3 regions of the Shewanella sp. 1180_01 genome follow, and region 1 is predicted to be linked to each of the others. Evidence: predicted binding sites of a transcription regulator. Region 1 holds the regulator's gene; each other region holds the start of a gene.

Region 1 (5,974 bases):
TCATTCAACATTGCCTTAGCGCTCATCGTATTGTTAGTCGCTATTTATACCGATAGACCATTAGATTTCGCCGCTTTTCCAACTGTATTGCTGGTGGCGACATTACTACGACTTGCACTCAACGTCGCTTCAACTCGTGTGGTATTACTCGAAGGCCATAATGGTGGTGATGCGGCAGGTAAGGTGATTGAAGCCTTCGGTTCTGTGGTGATTGGCGGTAACTATGCCGTTGGTTTAGTTGTTTTTATCATTTTGATTATTATCAACTTTGCGGTGGTGACTAAAGGTGCTGGTCGTATCGCAGAAGTGAGCGCCCGCTTTACCTTGGACGCTATGCCAGGTAAGCAAATGGCAATTGATGCCGATTTAAATGCTGGAACCTTAAACCAAGACCAAGCAAGAATACGTCGCGCCGAAGTGACTCGTGAAGCTGATTTTTATGGCGCGATGGATGGTGCTTCAAAATTCGTAAAAGGTGATGCCGTTGCGGGTATCATGATTTTAGTGATAAACATCTTAGGTGGTTTCATCATAGGGATTGTTCAGCATGGCTTAAGTTTCTCTGAAGCGGTTGAAATTTATACCTTGCTGACTATCGGTGATGGTCTGGTGGCGCAGATCCCAGGCTTATTACTGTCAATCGCTGCCGCCTTGATGGTAACCCGTCAAAATGAATCGGGCGATATGGGCCAAATGATGATGAGTCAGATGTTTGACAGTCATAAATCATTGGGTATCGCCGCCGGAGTGTTATTTGTCATGGGTATTGTTCCTGGCATGCCACATATGGCGTTCTTAAGCTTCGCCTTTATTACTGCAGGTGCTGCCTATTTTGTCTATAAGCGTAATGAATCAAAACGCATTAAAGCCTTAGAACTTGTTAAATCAGGCCCTGTAGAGAGACAAGATAAAGAGCCTAAAGAACTGGGTTGGGACGATGTGCATCATGTTGATACTATTGGGCTTGAGGTTGGATATCGCTTGATCCCACTGGTCGATAAGGGCCAAGGTGGCGAGTTATTAAGCCGTATCAAAGGAGTCCGTAAGAAGTTATCGCAAGAGTTGGGCTTCTTAGTGCCTGCGGTGCATATTCGCGATAACTTAGATTTGTCACCTAATGCCTACCGCATTTCTCTAATGGGCGTAGTTGTTGGTGAGGCGGATATTCGTCACGATTGTGAATTGGCGATTAATCCCGGCCAAGTCTATGGCAAGCTTGACGGTATTGAAACGCGCGATCCGGCTTTCGGTCTGGAAGCAGTATGGATTGCCCCTGAATTACGTGAGCATGCACAAACATTAGGTTATACCGTTGTTGATGCAGCTACGGTTGTGGCAACCCATATTAGTCAATTGCTGACCAATAATGCTGCTAAGTTGTTAGGATACGAAGAAGTGCAACAACTGATGGATATGCTTGCGAAACACTCGCCTAAGCTGGTGGATGGCTTTATTCCTGATGTCATGCCGTTAGGACATGTCGTAAAAGTGATGCAGAACCTGTTAAATGAAGGGGTTTCAGTCAGAGACTTGCGTACTATAGTGCAAACTTTGTTAGAATACGGCACTAAGAGTAATGACACTGAAGTCTTGACCGCTGCAGTTCGTATCGCGTTGAAACGTATGATCGTTCAGGAAATTTCAGGCCCAGAGCTCGAAATCCCCGTCATAACTTTGGCGCCAGAGTTGGAACAGATGTTGCATCAGTCAATGCAAGCAACCGGTGGTGATGGTCCTAACATTGAACCCGGTCTTGCAGAACGCATGCAGCAGTCTCTTGCCGATGCGGCTCAGAAGCAAGAAATGGTCGGACAACCTGCCATATTGTTGACGTCAGGTATGTTACGCGCGACGCTGTCACGCTTTGTTAAACATACTATTCCTAATCTCAGAGTCATTTCATATCAAGAAATACCTGATGAGAAGCAAATACGTATCGTATCTGCAGTCGGCCAGTAGAGGACGCATAAGTGAAGATTAAACGATTTTTTGCCAAAGACATGCGCGCCGCACTGGCCCAAGTGAAAGAAACACTCGGCTCAGATGCCGTCATTATGTCAAATAAGAAAGTGAATGGGGGCATCGAAATTGTCGCCGCCGTTGACTATGACGAACCTAAAGCGAAAACCGCAGCTACTGCGCCAGCGCCAACCTTTATGGACGTGAGTGACGACCTTGTGTCCTTGGGTGCTAAACAGCCAGTACGAGTAGAAACCCGTGCAAAGCCTGCGGCACCTGCTGACTCATTACAAGCCTTGTTAGAGAAGCAGCAAAGTCGTTTGAATCAACAGATGTCGCATCAGCAAGTTGATGCAGCGTTACCCGCATGGGCAAAGGGGTTACAAGCTCCGGTTGCGGCAAAAGTGGAGCGTCGCGAAGCGCCTGCTACGTTTGATAAGAAGCCACAGACATCACAGAAACAAAGCGCAGATATTGAGGCAATGCGTGATGAGTTAGCCTCATTGCGTAATTTATTGACACACCAAGTGTCCTCTTTGATGACAGAACATAAAAAACGCATCGACCCCGTCGGTGCTATGCTCGAGGCCAAGTTACTTGAGGCTGAATTCTCCCCTGCGGTTGCGAACAAATTAGCGGCGCTGAGCCAACACTATACGCCTGCAGAATTAGTTCGAGCTTTACCTCAAAGTCTCGCTAACATGCTTGATAATCAAGGTGATGATATTGTTAAACAGGGCGGAGTGGTTGCATTAGTGGGTCCAACCGGTGTGGGTAAAACCACGTCATTAGCGAAACTTGCTGCCCGTTTTGCTGCCCATCATGGTGCTGAGCATGTGGCTTTGATAACGACAGATCATTATCGTATCGGAGCCTATGAGCAATTAGCAACTTATGGCAAAATAATGGGCTGCCCAGTAAAGCAAGCTCATGATCTGAATGAATTAGAGCAAATTCTCTATCAGTTTAGGAATCGCAAGCTAGTATTGATAGATACGGCTGGCATGGGACAACGAGATATGCGTCTTTACCAGCAACTTGATAATTTAACTGCAAATAGCAGGATACCTATCCGCAGTTATCTGGTACTGTCTGCGACAGGACAGCGCCGTGTGCTGCAAGATGCAGTCAATCATTTTAAACGCATTCCCCTATCTGGTGTCGTTCTCACAAAACTCGATGAATCTGTGTCGTTAGCAGGGGCATTAAGTGTGTTGATCCAAAACGGATTACCATTAAGTTATGTTACTGATGGACAAAGAGTTCCTGAAGATATGAAAGTTGCGGATACCTTAGATTTAGCCCAGCAGGCACTCGCAGCGTTAGATAGTACAGAACAACAATCATTACAAGACACAGCGTGGTCAGATAATATGGCCTGTGCATTTGAGTAGATTTATGACCCTGGATCAAGCAAGTGGTTTACGTATGATGAATCAACCCTATAACGAAAAAGTGAAAGTAATCGCGGTCACAGGTGGTAAAGGTGGCGTTGGTAAAACCAGCGTTTCCATTAATACAGCTGTGGCATTAGCCGAAAAAGGCAAGCGTGTCTTGGTACTTGATGCTGACCTTGGCTTAGCAAACGTCGATGTCATGCTGGGTATTCGTGCCGAGCGTAACCTCTCCCATGTCCTCTCTGGTGATGCAGAGCTTGACGATATTATCGTTCGTGGCCCTAAAGGGATTGGCATAGTGCCAGCCACTTCAGGAACACAAGGGATGGTGGAATTAAGTCCAGCGCAACATGCCGGGTTAATTCGCGCATTTAGTGAGATGCGGACTCAGTTTGATATTCTAGTCGTAGATACTGCTGCTGGGATTTCAGATATGGTGCTCAGTTTCTCACGTGCATCGCAGGATGTGCTGGTCGTTGTTTGTGATGAACCCACATCAATTACCGATGCCTATGCCCTGATAAAAATCCTCAGCCGTGAGCATGGCGTGTTCCGTTTTAAAATAGTTGCCAATATGGTGCGTAGTTTACGCGAAGGTATGGAATTATTTGCTAAACTCAGTAAAGTGACCGACAGATTTTTGGATGTAGCCCTTGAATTGGTTGCAACAATCCCATTTGACGAAAACTTACGTAAATCAGTTCGTAAACAAAAATTGGTGGTTGAAGCTTATCCTAAATCACCAGCAGCGATTGCGTATCAAGGGTTGGCAAATAAAATTCTAAGCTGGCCTGTACCGCAGCAACCTGGTGGGCATTTGGAGTTTTTCGTTGAGCGTTTAGTACAACGACCAGATTTTCAAGAGGAAAAAACGAGTGAATAAAGCCGCTGCGTATACTTGTTTAGACAATAAATCGTCGATCGTTGAACAGTATGCTCCGTTGGTTAAAAGAATTGCGCATCATTTACTCGCCAGACTACCTGCCTCCGTGCAGTTAGATGATTTACTCCAAGCTGGGATGATGGGGTTATTAGAAGCATCATCCAAGTTTGATGGTGGCAAGGGTGCGAAATTTGAAACCTTCGCCGGCATACGCATACGTGGGGCCATGTTAGATGAAATTCGCCGCGGCGATTGGGTCCCTCGTTCCGTTCATCGTAACAACCGCAAGGTTGCACACGCTATAGATGAGTTAGAGCAAGCGCTGGGTCGTGATGCACGCGACACAGAAATTGCAGAAAAACTTGATATGACGCTCGATGAGTACCATCATATTCTTAACGATGTTTCTGTCGGAAAAATCATAGGGATAGAAGACTTAGGCGTATCTCAGGATATACTTACAGTGAGTGATCGGTCCGATGATGATTCATTTGAAGTATTAGCTGAGAACCAATTTCATTCTGCTCTGGTTGAGGCAATTAAATTATTGCCTGAAAGAGATGCATTAGTGTTATCCCTGTACTACGATGAAGCATTGAATTTAAAAGAGATTGGCGCCATTCTTGAAGTCAGTGAATCGCGGGTTAGCCAGATATTAAGTCAGGCAATGTTGCGATTGAAAGCTAAACTCAAGCACTGGACATAAGTATAATTATTAATCGAGCACAGAATGTCAGCTCACCGGAGGAAACCTTGGACAAGAATATGAAGATTCTCATTGTTGACGATTTTTCGACAATGAGGCGTATCATCAAGAACTTGTTGCGAGACTTGGGGTTTAACAACACCCAAGAAGCAGACGATGGCTCAACAGCCCTGCCGATGTTGCAAAAGGGGGATTTTGATTTTGTTGTTACAGATTGGAATATGCCCGGCATGCAAGGGATCGATCTGTTAAAAGCAATTCGCGCAGATGATTCGCTAAAGCATTTACCCGTATTAATGGTAACTGCTGAAGCAAAACGTGAACAGATTATTGCTGCCGCTCAAGCGGGAGTGAATGGATATGTGGTTAAGCCTTTTACCGCTGCAACGCTGAAAGAGAAGTTAGATAAAATATTCGAACGACTCGCTTGAGCAAGGATGAGCTATGAAGTCACAAACATCAGGGCTCATCACGCTCGAGCAAGCTCAGCACTTTGTTGAATTATTAAGTGCAGGTGAGCAAAGTCAGGCAGATGATTTATTTCGGGAGCTTGCAGCTCCATTGCAACGAGAATTATTCGAAGAAGTAGGGAAATTAACTCGGCAACTTCATAGTGCGCTGATGGATTTTCAAGTTGATAATCGTCTTTCTGAATTAGCCAATACAGAAATTCCCGATGCCAAGCAACGTTTAAATTACGTTATTGACATGACTGAACAAGCGGCAAATAAAACCATGGATGCGGTTGAAGAATGTTTACCTTTGGCCAATGCCGTAACGGTTAATATTCAAAAAGTCATGCCATCTTGGGACAGATTAATGCGACGCGAGATAGTCTTAAGTGACTTTAAGGTTCTTTGTCACGATGTCCAAGATCTTATGTCCCGTAGTGCAAATGACTCGACTCGATTACGTGAATTGCTGAATCAAATTTTGATGGCGCAAGATTTTCAAGACTTAACAGGACAAATAATCCGTCGTGTTATTGATCTAGTAATGGAAGTTGAAAGTAATCTGGTTTCTATGCTG
Region 2 (5,974 bases), on a different contig from region 1:
CCACCGACGACTATGGCTAAGTCGCAGCGCGCGCCAATTTCTAGTAAATCGACCGCCTCGATATTGGGCCCTAGTTCGGCAGCAACACGCTCTTCCACTAAGACTTCAAAGCCTTGCATTGTCAGCCAATGATGCAGACGTTTTAAGGTTTGGTTGGTCCCTTGGTGATGAGGTTTGCCGATAAGGCCGATAGTATGAAACTTTGTGGTCATATTTATGCTAGATCTGGCCTTAGGCCTTGAAACGTCAAAATTGATCCCCATAATATGCCCAGAGTATTTCAGAAACAAAGCATTTTTAGCTGGAGTGAAAATGAGCAACGAATCGATTAAAGCAGAACAGGATCTGATCCAAGAGGGTGTAGAGTCTGAAGTATCTACCGCAGAAGCAAGTCTGATCGATGAGCTTACCCAGGCCAATTTCCGTATTGAAGAGCTGGAACAGTTACTCGCTGAAGCTTTGGCGAAAGTTGAAGAGCAGAAGGATTCAGTCATCCGCGCCGCAGCCGAAGTCGATAATATTCGTCGTCGTGCCGCAATGGATGTGGAAAAGGCGAACAAGTTTGCCTTGGAAAAGTTCGCCAATGAACTGTTGCCAGTACTTGATAACATGGAGCGCGCATTGATGGGGACTAACCCTGAAGATGAAGCGACGAAAGCGATTTATCAAGGTGTTGAGTTAACTCAAAAAAGCTTACTCACTGCGGTGGCTAAATTTGGTGTTAAGCAGATTGATCCACAAGGTCAGTCATTTAACCCTGATCAACATCAAGCTATTGGTATGCAGCCAAGTGCCGAGTTCCCTGCGAACACTGTGATGTTGGTGATGCAAAAGGGCTATGAGCTGAACAGTCGCTTGCTGCGCCCTGCTATGGTAATGGTGTCACAGGGTGGCCCTAACCAAGAAAGCGCAACGATAGATATCGAAGCTTAAGCTTTATTGGTTAGGCCGCTGTTCTAACAGACAGCAACAAAAAAGGACTGCAATTGCAGTCCTTTTTTTATGGGCGAAATCTGAATCGGCAAACAGTATCGGTCAGCAGTACTTGACCGAGTTCTCGTTCTTACGCCATCTATTGAATCACTTATTGCGCTAGATAAGCATTGATTTGCGCCAGTATGCCTTCGGCATCCAGTTGCAAGTCATGGGTAACTTCCTCGGGTGAGCCATGTTTGATAAATTCATCAGGCAAACCAATTTGAAGCACGTCCTTGGGCATTCGCAGCTTTTGAAGCTGTTCAAGTACGCCAGTACCTGCGCCGCCCATGATGGCGTTTTCTTCCACTGTGACTAGCACTTCGTGGGTTTGCGCCATCTCTTTGACTAAATCAACATCGAGCGGTTTTACAAAGCGCATATCGACAACCGTTGCATCTAAGCTTTCGGCAGCGGTTAACGCCGAGGCTAACAAGGTGCCAAAGTTGAGAATGGCAATGCGCTTGCCCACACGTTTGATCACGCCTTTACCAATCGGTAATGCCGTCATCGCTTCGACTTGCGTTGCTCCCGTGGCACAGCCCCTTGGATAACGCACTGCACTTGGACCCGCATCATAGCAATAGCCAGTGTAGAGCATTTGACGACATTCATTTTCGTCCGACGGCGCCATGATCACCATGTTGGGGATGCAACGCATAAAGCTTAAATCGAATGCACCTTGGTGAGTTGGACCATCGGCACCGACAATACCGCCGCGATCGATAGCGAACAATACCGGTAATTGCTGTAGCGCCACATCATGAATAAGTTGATCGTAGGCGCGTTGCAGGAAGGTCGAGTAAATCGCCACCACAGGCTTAAAGCCTTCACAGGCAAAACCTGCGGCTAAAGTCACTGCATGCTGCTCGGCAATCGCCGCATCGAAATATTGTTTCGGGAAACGCTGGGAAAACTCAACCATACCCGAGCCTTCGCGCATCGCAGGAGTAATGGCTAATACTTTCTCATCTTGCTCAGCGATGTCGCATAACCATTTACCGAAGACTTGGGAAAAGGTCGGTAAACCGGGTTTGGTGGCCGGCTTTTTAAACAGCGACGGGTCGAACTTAGGTACGGCATGCCAACCGATAGGATCTTTTTCAGCAGGTTCATAACCACGACCTTTCTTTGTCATGATGTGCAGCACCTGTGGACCTTTCAGATTGCGCATATTACGCATGGTCTCGACCAGAGCATCAACATCGTGGCCGTCGATAGGACCGATATAGTTGAAACCTAACTCCTCAAATAGCGTGCCAGGAACGACCATGCCCTTAAGGTGTTCCTCAGTGCGTTTGGCCATTTCTTTGATGACGGGCATGCCTTTCAATACTTTCTTGCCGCCTTCGCGCAGCGTAGTGTAGAAACGGCCTGACATCAGTTGGGCTAAATGGTTATTGAGGGCGCCGACATTTTCAGAGATCGACATTTCGTTGTCGTTCAGTACCACGAGCATGTCATTGTGTAAGTCGCCTGCGTGGTTCATGGCTTCAAACACCATACCACCAGTCATGGCGCCATCACCGATCACGGCAACGACTTTACGACCCGCTTGTTCTTTTTCTGCGGCAATCGCCATCGCCAGTGCGGCGCTGATAGACGTGCCTGAATGCCCAACGCTGAAAGTGTCGTATTCACTTTCTTCACGCCATGGGAAAGGATGCAAGCCATCTTTTTGGCGAATGGTGTGCATCTTGTCGCGACGACCCGTGAGAATTTTGTGGGGATAAGCCTGATGGCCCACATCCCAAATTAGCCGATCAAAAGGGGTGTTGTAGACATAGTGCAACGCAACAGTGAGTTCCACTGTGCCGAGCCCAGAGGCAAAATGTCCGCTGGATATGCCAACAGACTTAAGAAGGAACTCGCGCAGTTCGTCGGCTACTTGTGGTAAAAGTGCCTGAGGAAGCTGGCGGAGTTCATTAGGGGTGTTGGCCTGCGCCAACACGGGAAACTGAGAAATGTCCAAACTCATAGCGAGATACTTCGACTCTTATTATATTCTTCGCTCAATGATATAGCGGGCGAAGTCTGCAATTAACTGGCTATTGTATGGCAATTTAGCCAGCGCTGATAGTGCCTCTTGGATCAGTTGTTTGGCGGTGTCTTGTGCACCTTGTAGTCCAAGTAGTTGTGGAAACGTACTCTTATTCGATTCAGTATCAGAGCCTTGCGGCTTACCGAGTTCTTCGGTGGTGGCTACGATGTCAAGGATATCGTCTTGTACTTGAAAGGCGAGTCCGACCGCATGGGCAAAATCCATCATAGCAGCATACTGATTTTTTGGCGCGTTTGCGGCGATTAACGCTAACTCAACGGCGCAGCTGATAAGGGCGCCCGTTTTCATATTATGTAACTGAGTTAATGCTTTAAGATCAATATGTTTATCTGTTGAGGCTAAGTCTATCGCTTGGCCGCCACACATGCCACGATAACCTGAGGCTTTTGCCAATACTCTGACCATAGCGATATGTTGCTCGCTGCTGATCCCAGGGACCGCTTCGGTGACAATTTCAAAGGCTAAGGTCTGCAGTGCATCCCCCGCTAAAATGGCGGTCGCTTCATCAAAAGCGATATGCACTGTGGGCTGACCACGGCGCAGTTCATCATCATCCATGGCGGGTAAATCGTCGTGGATCAATGAATAAGCATGGATACATTCAATGGCTGCGGCGCAAGCATCTAATTTTTCGAGCTCGACCCCAAACATGCGTCCGACACTGTAGACAAGGAAAGGTCGAATGCGTTTGCCACCCAATAAGGCGCCGTAAGTCATGGCGGCTTTTAATTGGGGAGCAGTATCTTCAAGCGTACTAAAACGCTGTTTTAATTGATTATCAACCCGTTGTTGATATTCTTGAATGGCACTGACTAACACGCTTATTCGCCCTCAACGGCATAGGGGGATAGGGGCGCATTTTCATCTTGTTTCAGTAAAATGGCCACTTTTTGTTGGGCTTGTTCGAGTTTTGCTTGGCTATTTCGAACCAGATTGATGCCACGTTCAAATTGTTTTAACGCGTCATCGAGGGAGATATCGCCTTGTTCTAGATCGGCAACAATGCGCTCGAGTTCGCCAAGGGATTCTTCAAAACTGAGATTTTCGGGTTTCTTCGCCACGTTTATGCTTCCTTTGATTTAGCGGACACAAGGTATATCAGGGCGGCTTTAGGGTCAAATTCAGACTAAAGATATTTGCTCAATAGCACGCTTTGTTACTGAAATTTTTTCAGAAAATATAAATTGTCGCTAAACTTGCTTAGTGTGTGTCCGATAACTGACAATAGTATCATCATTTGTATGGTAATTTTTAACTGGATAGACAAGGCTCGCATGTGTGTCGGTGGGATTATCTTACTCAGTGGAACAACTGAGTGTTATTGCTTACCTAGGGTAAGTATTATGTCGTTTATTACGAAAATTGAGGAGCCGTTGTGGATTTAGCAACAGTAATTGGAATTGTGGGTGCCTTTGGTTTTATCCTCGGGGCAATGGCCACCAGCGGCGGTTTAATGATTTTCGTTGATGTACCCTCGATTCTTATTGTTTTCGGTGGGTCCTTCTTCGTGGTGATGATGAAGTTCAATCTTAAACAGTTTTTTAGTGCGGTAAAAATCGCCGCCAAAGCGTTTATTTTTAAGATTGATAAGCCAGAAGATTTGATTGAACAGTCCGTGACTATGGCTGATGCCGCCCGTAAAGGCGGTTTTTTAGCCTTAGAAGAAGCGCAGATTACTAACAGCTTTATGCAAAAAGCCGTCGACATGCTCGTTGATGGTCACGATGGTGAAGTGGTGCGCGCTGCCTTAGAGAAGGATATCGCCCTGACCGAAGAGCGCCATCGTACTGGGATCGGCATTTTTAGAGCGTTTGGTGACGTAGGTCCGGCAATGGGCATGATAGGTACGCTGGTGGGTCTTGTGGCCATGCTGTCAAACATGTCAGATCCTAAATCCATCGGCCCTTCAATGGCGGTGGCCTTGTTAACCACCTTATACGGCGCTATGGTCGCCAACATGGTTTGTCTTCCTATCGCGGATAAGTTAACGCTTAGGATGGGTGAAGAAATGCTGAACCGTAACTTGATTATGGATGCGGTATTGGCGATTCAAGACGGACAAAACCCTCGGGTGATTGAAGGCTTCTTGAAAAATTATCTGGCTGAGAAAAATCGCAAAATAGATACAACGGACGGAGAGTAGCCCATGGCTAAGGCTAAGTGCAACTGTCCACCGGCCGGAGCACCGATGTGGTTGGCGACCTTTGCTGACTTGATGTCGCTGTTGATGTGTTTCTTCGTGTTGTTATTGTCATTTTCCGAAATGGACGTATTGAAGTTTAAGCAGATCGCGGGCTCAATGAAGTATGCCTTTGGTGTGCAAAATAAGGTGGAAGTCAAAGATATCCCGAAAGGGACGTCTGTTATTGCCTTAGAATTTAGACCCGGCCGCCCCGATCCCACGCCGATTGAAATCATCAACCAGCAAACTAATGAAATGACGGAACCTGTATTGGATTACCAAGCGGGTGAAGACGACAGTGCTGGCGGCGTTCAGCAGCAAAGTGGTTCTCAGCGTGGCGGTGAAGCCACTGCAACGGCGCAGGAAGTGGCCGATGCGGTTAAAGCCGAAGCGGCAGCGGCGCAGGATAAGATCAATCAAGAAGTGAAGAAGATGGCGCAGGAGCTCAATAAAGAGATCACCGATGGTGCGATCGAAATTGAGTCATTAGGTCAGCAGATTATTATCCGTATCCGTGAAAAGGGCGCATTTGCCTCTGGTTCGGGTTTCCTTCAACCACGATTTAAGCCTGTGGTGCGATCTGTTGGCGAACTGCTAAAAGATGTGCCGGGGATTATTACCGTATCGGGTTACACGGATGTTATGCAAATCAGCGATGAGCTTTATAGCTCTAACTGGGATTTATCCAGCAAACGCGCTGTGGCTGTGGCCCACGAGTTAGTACAAGTTAAAGGCTTTGATTCTAAACGGATGAA
Region 3 (5,974 bases), on a different contig from region 1:
ACATGGGATGTACTTGAAGTGAATAAAGTGACGCCAGAGCAAGTGATTACCGTAGACGGCACTATTGGTCGCTGGGCAGATCATACGGCGCAAAGTCTTATCGCTGCTTTTCATGCCAAAGGTTTCACTGCGCGCCATATAGTGATCACCGGCGGTGAGCCTTGTATGTACGATTTACGCGAATTAACTGAAACCTTGCACAGCCAAGGCTTTGCCACCCAAATCGAAACCAGTGGCACCTTCGACATCAATTGTGCCGATGATACTTGGGTGACGGTATCGCCCAAGGTGAACATGAAAGGTGGTTATAAGGTATTAGCGCAGGCGCTGAATCGTGCCAATGAGATTAAGCATCCTATCGCCACTGAAAATCACATCGCTGAATTGGATGAGTTACTGCAAGGCATCGATATTTCCACGAAAACGATTTGCCTGCAGCCGATTAGCCAAAAGCCCAGAGCGACTGAACTGGCGATGAAGGTGTGTATTGCCCGTAATTGGCGTTTATCGATCCAAACCCATAAGTATTTGAATATTGATTAATGCTCTTGGGTTACTCTACCAACGATAAAAAACGCCTCACAACTGTGGGGCGTTTTTTATGGCTGACGTTTAGCGGTGGACTTTAAAACCGTCAACTCAAGGGATTTAATCGAGTCGGTTAATCAAGCTCGCTTAGTTGACCAAAATGATTGAATGCCGCAAGTTGGCGCTGATAGGGGGCAATATCACCAATATTAGCCGCAATCCAATCAGCATCGTAATAAGTATCGAGATAACGCTCACCCGAATCACAAATTAGGGTTACGATTGAGCCTTGCTCTCCGCGCGCTTGCATTTGTACGGCAAGTTGCAATGCACCGTACAGGTTAGTGCCCGTCGATGCGCCGGTTTTACGGCCAATCAGTTGTTCTAACCAATGAATTGTCGCTACGGAAGCTGCGTCGGGGATTTGCAGCATAGTATCGACAACGCCAGGAATAAAGGATGGCTCAACTCTTGGTCGACCTATGCCTTCAATCTTACTGCCATTGCAACAGGTTAAGCTGGCATCGCCGCTCTGATAGAAATCAAAAAACACCGAGTTTTGCGGATCGACCACGCAAAGCTGGGTCGCCAACCTTTGATAGCGAATGTAACGGCCTATGGTCGCCGATGTGCCGCCTGTGCCCGGACTCATCACTATCCAACGCGGGATAGTGTGTGGCTCGCGCTCCATCTGATTGAAAATCGAATTGGCGATATTATTATTACCGCGCCAGTCGGTCGCGCGCTCGGCGTAGGTGAATTGATCCATATAATGGCCGCCAAGCTCTGCGGCGAGGCGTGCCGATTCGGCGTAAATCTCACTGGAATGATCGACAAAATGACATTGGCCGCCATAGAAAGTGATCTGTTCAATCTTCTTTTTAGCCGTGCTTTTAGGCATTACGGCAATAAAAGGTAAACCGAGTAAGCGGGCAAAATAGGCTTCAGAAATCGCTGTGCTGCCCGATGAGGATTCGATAATGGGCGTACCTTGCTTAATCCAGCCGTTACACAGGGCATAGAGGAAGAGTGAGCGGGCGAGGCGATGCTTTAAGCTGCCTGTTGGGTGGGTACTTTCATCTTTAAGATAAATATCTATGCCATCGAGCATAGGTAATTCAAGTTTAATCAGATGGGTATCGGCGCTGCGCTGAAAATCCGCTTCAATCTTGCCTATCGCATGGGCTTCCCACGTTGGGCAGAGTGTGTGAGCGCTGTGTGAGTCCACTGGCGGTTGAATTGTGTTAGATATCATCATAGTCACTTCGAAAGGGATCATTTTTAGAGCATATCACAGGGGCGGGCAAAGCGGTTTTATTGGATCTGCTTGGCGTTACTCGCTTGGGGGCATTAGCTTGAAGTCGCGCGAGGCGTGATTGATGTTAAAGACAAATATCGTGAACTAAAAGATGTCTTCAAACAAAGATGGCTTTAAACAGAAGTGCAGTTTAATACAAAGAATGTAATCAGAACAAAAGGGATAGATGAAGCTATGGCAGATAAAACTGGAATAGACAAAACGGAAATTGAACAAGAGGGGTATAGATAATGAAAGAAATGGTGGAGGGAGAAGGATTCGAACCTTCGAAGGCTGAGCCGTCAGATTTACAGTCTGATCCCTTTGGCCACTCGGGAACCCCTCCACAAACTTTCTTTACTTTTAAAACTGAACTAAACATTGGCCATGTTTGGTACTTGAAAATGATGATCTGCGTTAGAGATAAAGATGGTGGAGGGAGAAGGATTCGAACCTTCGAAGGCTGAGCCGTCAGATTTACAGTCTGATCCCTTTGGCCACTCGGGAACCCCTCCACAAATACCTTTAACGCTTTTGTAAAACTCTACATCATTTTCGAACAACACTCACAAACTTACAGTGCAAATGGTGGAGGGAGAAGGATTCGAACCTTCGAAGGCTGAGCCGTCAGATTTACAGTCTGATCCCTTTGGCCACTCGGGAACCCCTCCTCAATTGCGGCCGCCATAGTAGTCAGAAACCTTTTGCATGTAAATACCCAATTTAAAAATTTTCCTAAAGTTATGCATCAAATGGTCGATTAACTAACAACGAATTGTTTTGACGATGTTTTTTTATGCAAATTGATGTTCCTTTAGTCAACGAAGCCCAAATTGGCACCCGCTTAAACGCGGCGATAGAAAACGACAGACGGGGTGAATTCGCCCTGTTGCTGTCGTTACTGTCCGTTGACGCAAGGGACATGGCGCAATTTCAATGGCAAAACGAGCTCGATATGGCGCAAAAATTACAGCGTCAGTTCGAGTTGCCACCGCAGCAAAGCTTAATGGCGGATTTATCTTCTGCCGAACCAGTAGTCGATAACAGCAGTATTTTTATGGCCCAAGGTTCGCGGGCATTTCAATTACAGCAGGCACTGCGACCTGAAGCCTTAGTGATCCGAGGCGGTGTGAGCGTTGCAATGGCCGAGGCCCTGAGTAACTGTGATCATGTCACCCAGCTCAGGCAGAGGGGCCAACTCAGCGCGCCTAAGGTCGAAATCATGCATTTTGCCGATCAATTGGCAATCCAACGTAATCTGGTGCCTCTGCTCGCTTCTGCCTAGTGACCCATTTCCAGCAAGTGATCTTCAATACCAATCGAGTCAATCTGCGCCATTTCAGTAAATAAGCGTGAGCTAAAGCCAGTTATCTTGAGGCTTAATTACCTATAATTCTGATTAACCTATCGAGTTAGCCACTTACCGCGTAAATAAATTAGCGAGCATAATTTAGTGATGCCGTTAATCAGTCGCTTTATAAATAAGGAATACAGATGAAAGGCATAATAGAAGCACAGAGTCCGACCGTAAATGACACTTGCACCGATTGTGGCAGTTTTGTCGATATCGGCGCCGTCATTGATGAACACGATACCTTATTGACGTTAAATTTTGTTGGCGATAGCGCGCAAACAGATGCAGAAAGTATGGCGAGCCGTGCCCAAGCTCGATTTGCTGAAGTACAAACTGAGTTTGTGACCACGGCGGCGGGTATCGATTTACTGCTGACCTTTGGTGTGAGCGCCGAGAAAATGATTTTCCAATTGGAAAACGGTTTATAAGTTTTTGTGCAGCACTTTTAGCGGATAGAGTTCGAACTTAATCGTTTTAACTGTCTAAAAATGCTGCAGTTGTTAACTGAATTGTAATAAATTGTGCCACATGTTGCTGCGCTTACAATAGATAGTGTAATCTGCCTCCAAATGAGAATAATTCAATCAGCTTAATTGCACATTTCAAGCTACGTTTGCGCGTAGCAAAGACCTTTAGCCCAACACGAAGTTTTGTAGGGAATCAGCGTGAAGCGACGTCAGCATCAGCATTTATTGGAGTCTTTGGTTCAGTCAACTGCAAAACAGCAGGGCGATTTCACCAAGACAGCAGAGTTAGCCACAGAGTTGTTGTGCCAGAATTTAGCGGTTTCTTTGGTGTCAGTGTGGACGTTTTCAGCTGATCAACAAACCCAAACACTCGTTGCACAATTTGGTTCTATGATGTTGCAAGACATTCGTAGGCCTAAACTATTACAAGCTTGTCCCCGTTATGTGCACGAGCTTAAAACCCTGAGACATATCGATGCTGGCAATACGCTGACCGATCCCCGTTTAAGTGAATTGGCAGAGTGCTACTTTATCCCGCGGCACATCAATTCGAGTCTCGACATCGCCATTCGCATCAATGGTCGTCTGGAAGGTGTGCTCTGCATCGAGCGGGCGCAATTTACTCCCCATTGGCACGATAGCGAAATCCACCTCGCGTGCCAGATGGCCGATCAATTAGCTCTGACCTTAGCGACAAAACACAGCTACGACAAAGAAGAAAGACTGAGCTTGTTTCGCTGTGCGACGGAGCAATCGCGGCAGATCAGCATGCTCATTAATTTGCATACTGAAAAAGTCGAGTATGTGAATCAGGCGCACAGTGAAATCACTGGCATGCCCCGTGAGCAGATAATCGGCGCAAATATCCGTGAATTGGCTTTTTTTAAGCAGCATGCCCAATTAGCCGAGCAAACCCTAGCGCAGATTTTTAGGGGCGAGATTGCCAAAGGCGAAGCGCAGTTTAGCCGTGCCGATGGTAGCCGCTATTGGCTGACATATGTGCTGAGCCAATTTATTACCGACCGTGGCAATCATTATGCCTTGGTCTCGTGTGAGGAAAATACAGATGAGCACAACTACAAGTTAGAGCTTGAACGCCTCGCTTGGCGCTGTGGATTAACGGGGCTACATAACCGCACCCACTTTAATCGAGTGCTTGAACGTACCAATAAGGGACTGTTGTTGTTAGTTGATTTAGTAGGATTTAAACGGTTTAACGATACCTATGGGCATGAGAATGGCGATAGCTTATTGATTGAAATTGCCCGCCGTTTGAAACATTTCTCCGAGATCAATAAAGCCACCGAAATTGCCCGTGTCGGCAGCGATGAATTTGCCGTGCTGCTGACCGATGATAACGCGGTATACGATCTCGACTACTTTAGTACGCGTCTGTATCAGCATCTGACTATGCCTATCTTAATCGGTCGCGAACAAGTCGAGCCCAAGCCTGCCTTAGCTGTGGTTGATATCGCCTCGGTGGCGAGTTTGTTTGCTCCGTTAACCTGTGCCGATATTGCCGTTCAGTATGCTAAAAAGAAAAAGGGCACAGCAATCCAAGTGTTTAACAGCACTTTATTGAGCGCATTTAAAGAAGATGCACAGATAGAGCGCGATTTACACAGTGCCATCCGTGGCCGTCAGTTTGAGCTTTATTATCAGCCACTGAGGGATTTAGAGCAGAATACCTATATTGGCGCTGAAGCTTTAATCCGTTGGCATCACCCTAAAAGAGGCGTGTTATTTCCCGCATCTTTTATCGATATTGCCGAGCAATCGGGGATGATTAATTCCATCGGCAGCTGGGTGTTAGAGGCCGCATGTCGCCAGTTAAACCTATGGCAACACCATAACGCGGACATGACAATGCACGTGAATGTGTCGGCCCGTCAGTTTTTTAGTGGCAATTTATTCGAGCAGGTGTGGCAGCTATTAACTCGTTATCGATTGAAACCTAAGACGTTAATTTTAGAAATCACTGAAACTGAGTTGATGGGCGACATTCGCCATGCGACGCTGTTATGCCAAGAATTGGCTGAATTAGGCGTGGGGCTCGCGATTGACGATTTTGGTACGGGTTACAGCTCTATGCGGTATTTGAAGCAGTTCCCGATCAGTAAACTCAAAATAGATCGGTCGTTTATTTCAGATCTCACCGTAAGTCGCGAAAGCCGCGAAATTGTGTCAGCCATTATCGCCATGGCGAGTGCCTTGAATATCTCCTTGACGGCAGAAGGGGTTGAAACCCTTGAGCAAGAAGCCTTTTTAGCGAAAAGCTTTTGCCATCAGGCGCAGGGTTATCTCTACAGTCCTGCATTACGGGAGCCT

What was found. The regulator FliA, encoded in region 1, starts transcription of late flagellar genes. The targets are predictions, from matches to a motif close to CTAAAGNTNNNNNNNNNNNNGCCGATA.
Region 2: the regulator FliA is predicted to act here: its motif matches at 4,228-4,254, upstream of pomA (flagellar motor protein PomA).
Region 3: the regulator FliA is predicted to act here: its motif matches at 2,561-2,587, upstream of FW758_RS09920 (VC2046/SO_2500 family protein).

What each region holds. Positions count from the first base shown of each region.
Region 1 covers NZ_VXCT01000024.1:55,215-61,188, forward strand. Annotated here, with positions in the region: gene flhA (flagellar biosynthesis protein FlhA) at 1-1,959, shown strand, start outside; gene flhF (flagellar biosynthesis protein FlhF) at 1,971-3,353, shown strand; gene FW758_RS13680 (MinD/ParA family protein) at 3,358-4,239, shown strand; gene FW758_RS13685 (RNA polymerase sigma factor FliA) at 4,232-4,945, shown strand; gene cheY (chemotaxis response regulator CheY) at 4,993-5,376, shown strand; gene FW758_RS13695 (protein phosphatase CheZ) at 5,390-5,974, shown strand, end outside.
Region 2 covers NZ_VXCT01000018.1:11,159-17,132, forward strand. Annotated here, with positions in the region: gene nadK (NAD(+) kinase) at 1-212, opposite strand, end outside; gene grpE (nucleotide exchange factor GrpE) at 313-933, shown strand; gene dxs (1-deoxy-D-xylulose-5-phosphate synthase) at 1,085-2,953, opposite strand; gene ispA ((2E,6E)-farnesyl diphosphate synthase) at 2,975-3,856, opposite strand; gene xseB (exodeoxyribonuclease VII small subunit) at 3,859-4,098, opposite strand; gene pomA (flagellar motor protein PomA) at 4,413-5,180, shown strand; gene FW758_RS11455 (flagellar motor protein MotB) at 5,184-5,974, shown strand, end outside.
Region 3 covers NZ_VXCT01000014.1:21,670-27,643, forward strand. Annotated here, with positions in the region: gene queE (7-carboxy-7-deazaguanine synthase QueE) at 1-543, shown strand, start outside; gene FW758_RS09900 (PLP-dependent cysteine synthase family protein) at 662-1,807, opposite strand; tRNA gene FW758_RS09905 (tRNA-Tyr) at 2,087-2,171, opposite strand; tRNA gene FW758_RS09910 (tRNA-Tyr) at 2,256-2,340, opposite strand; tRNA gene FW758_RS09915 (tRNA-Tyr) at 2,412-2,496, opposite strand; gene FW758_RS09920 (VC2046/SO_2500 family protein) at 2,622-3,110, shown strand; gene FW758_RS09925 (DUF406 family protein) at 3,320-3,607, shown strand; gene FW758_RS09930 (putative bifunctional diguanylate cyclase/phosphodiesterase) at 3,845-5,974, shown strand, end outside.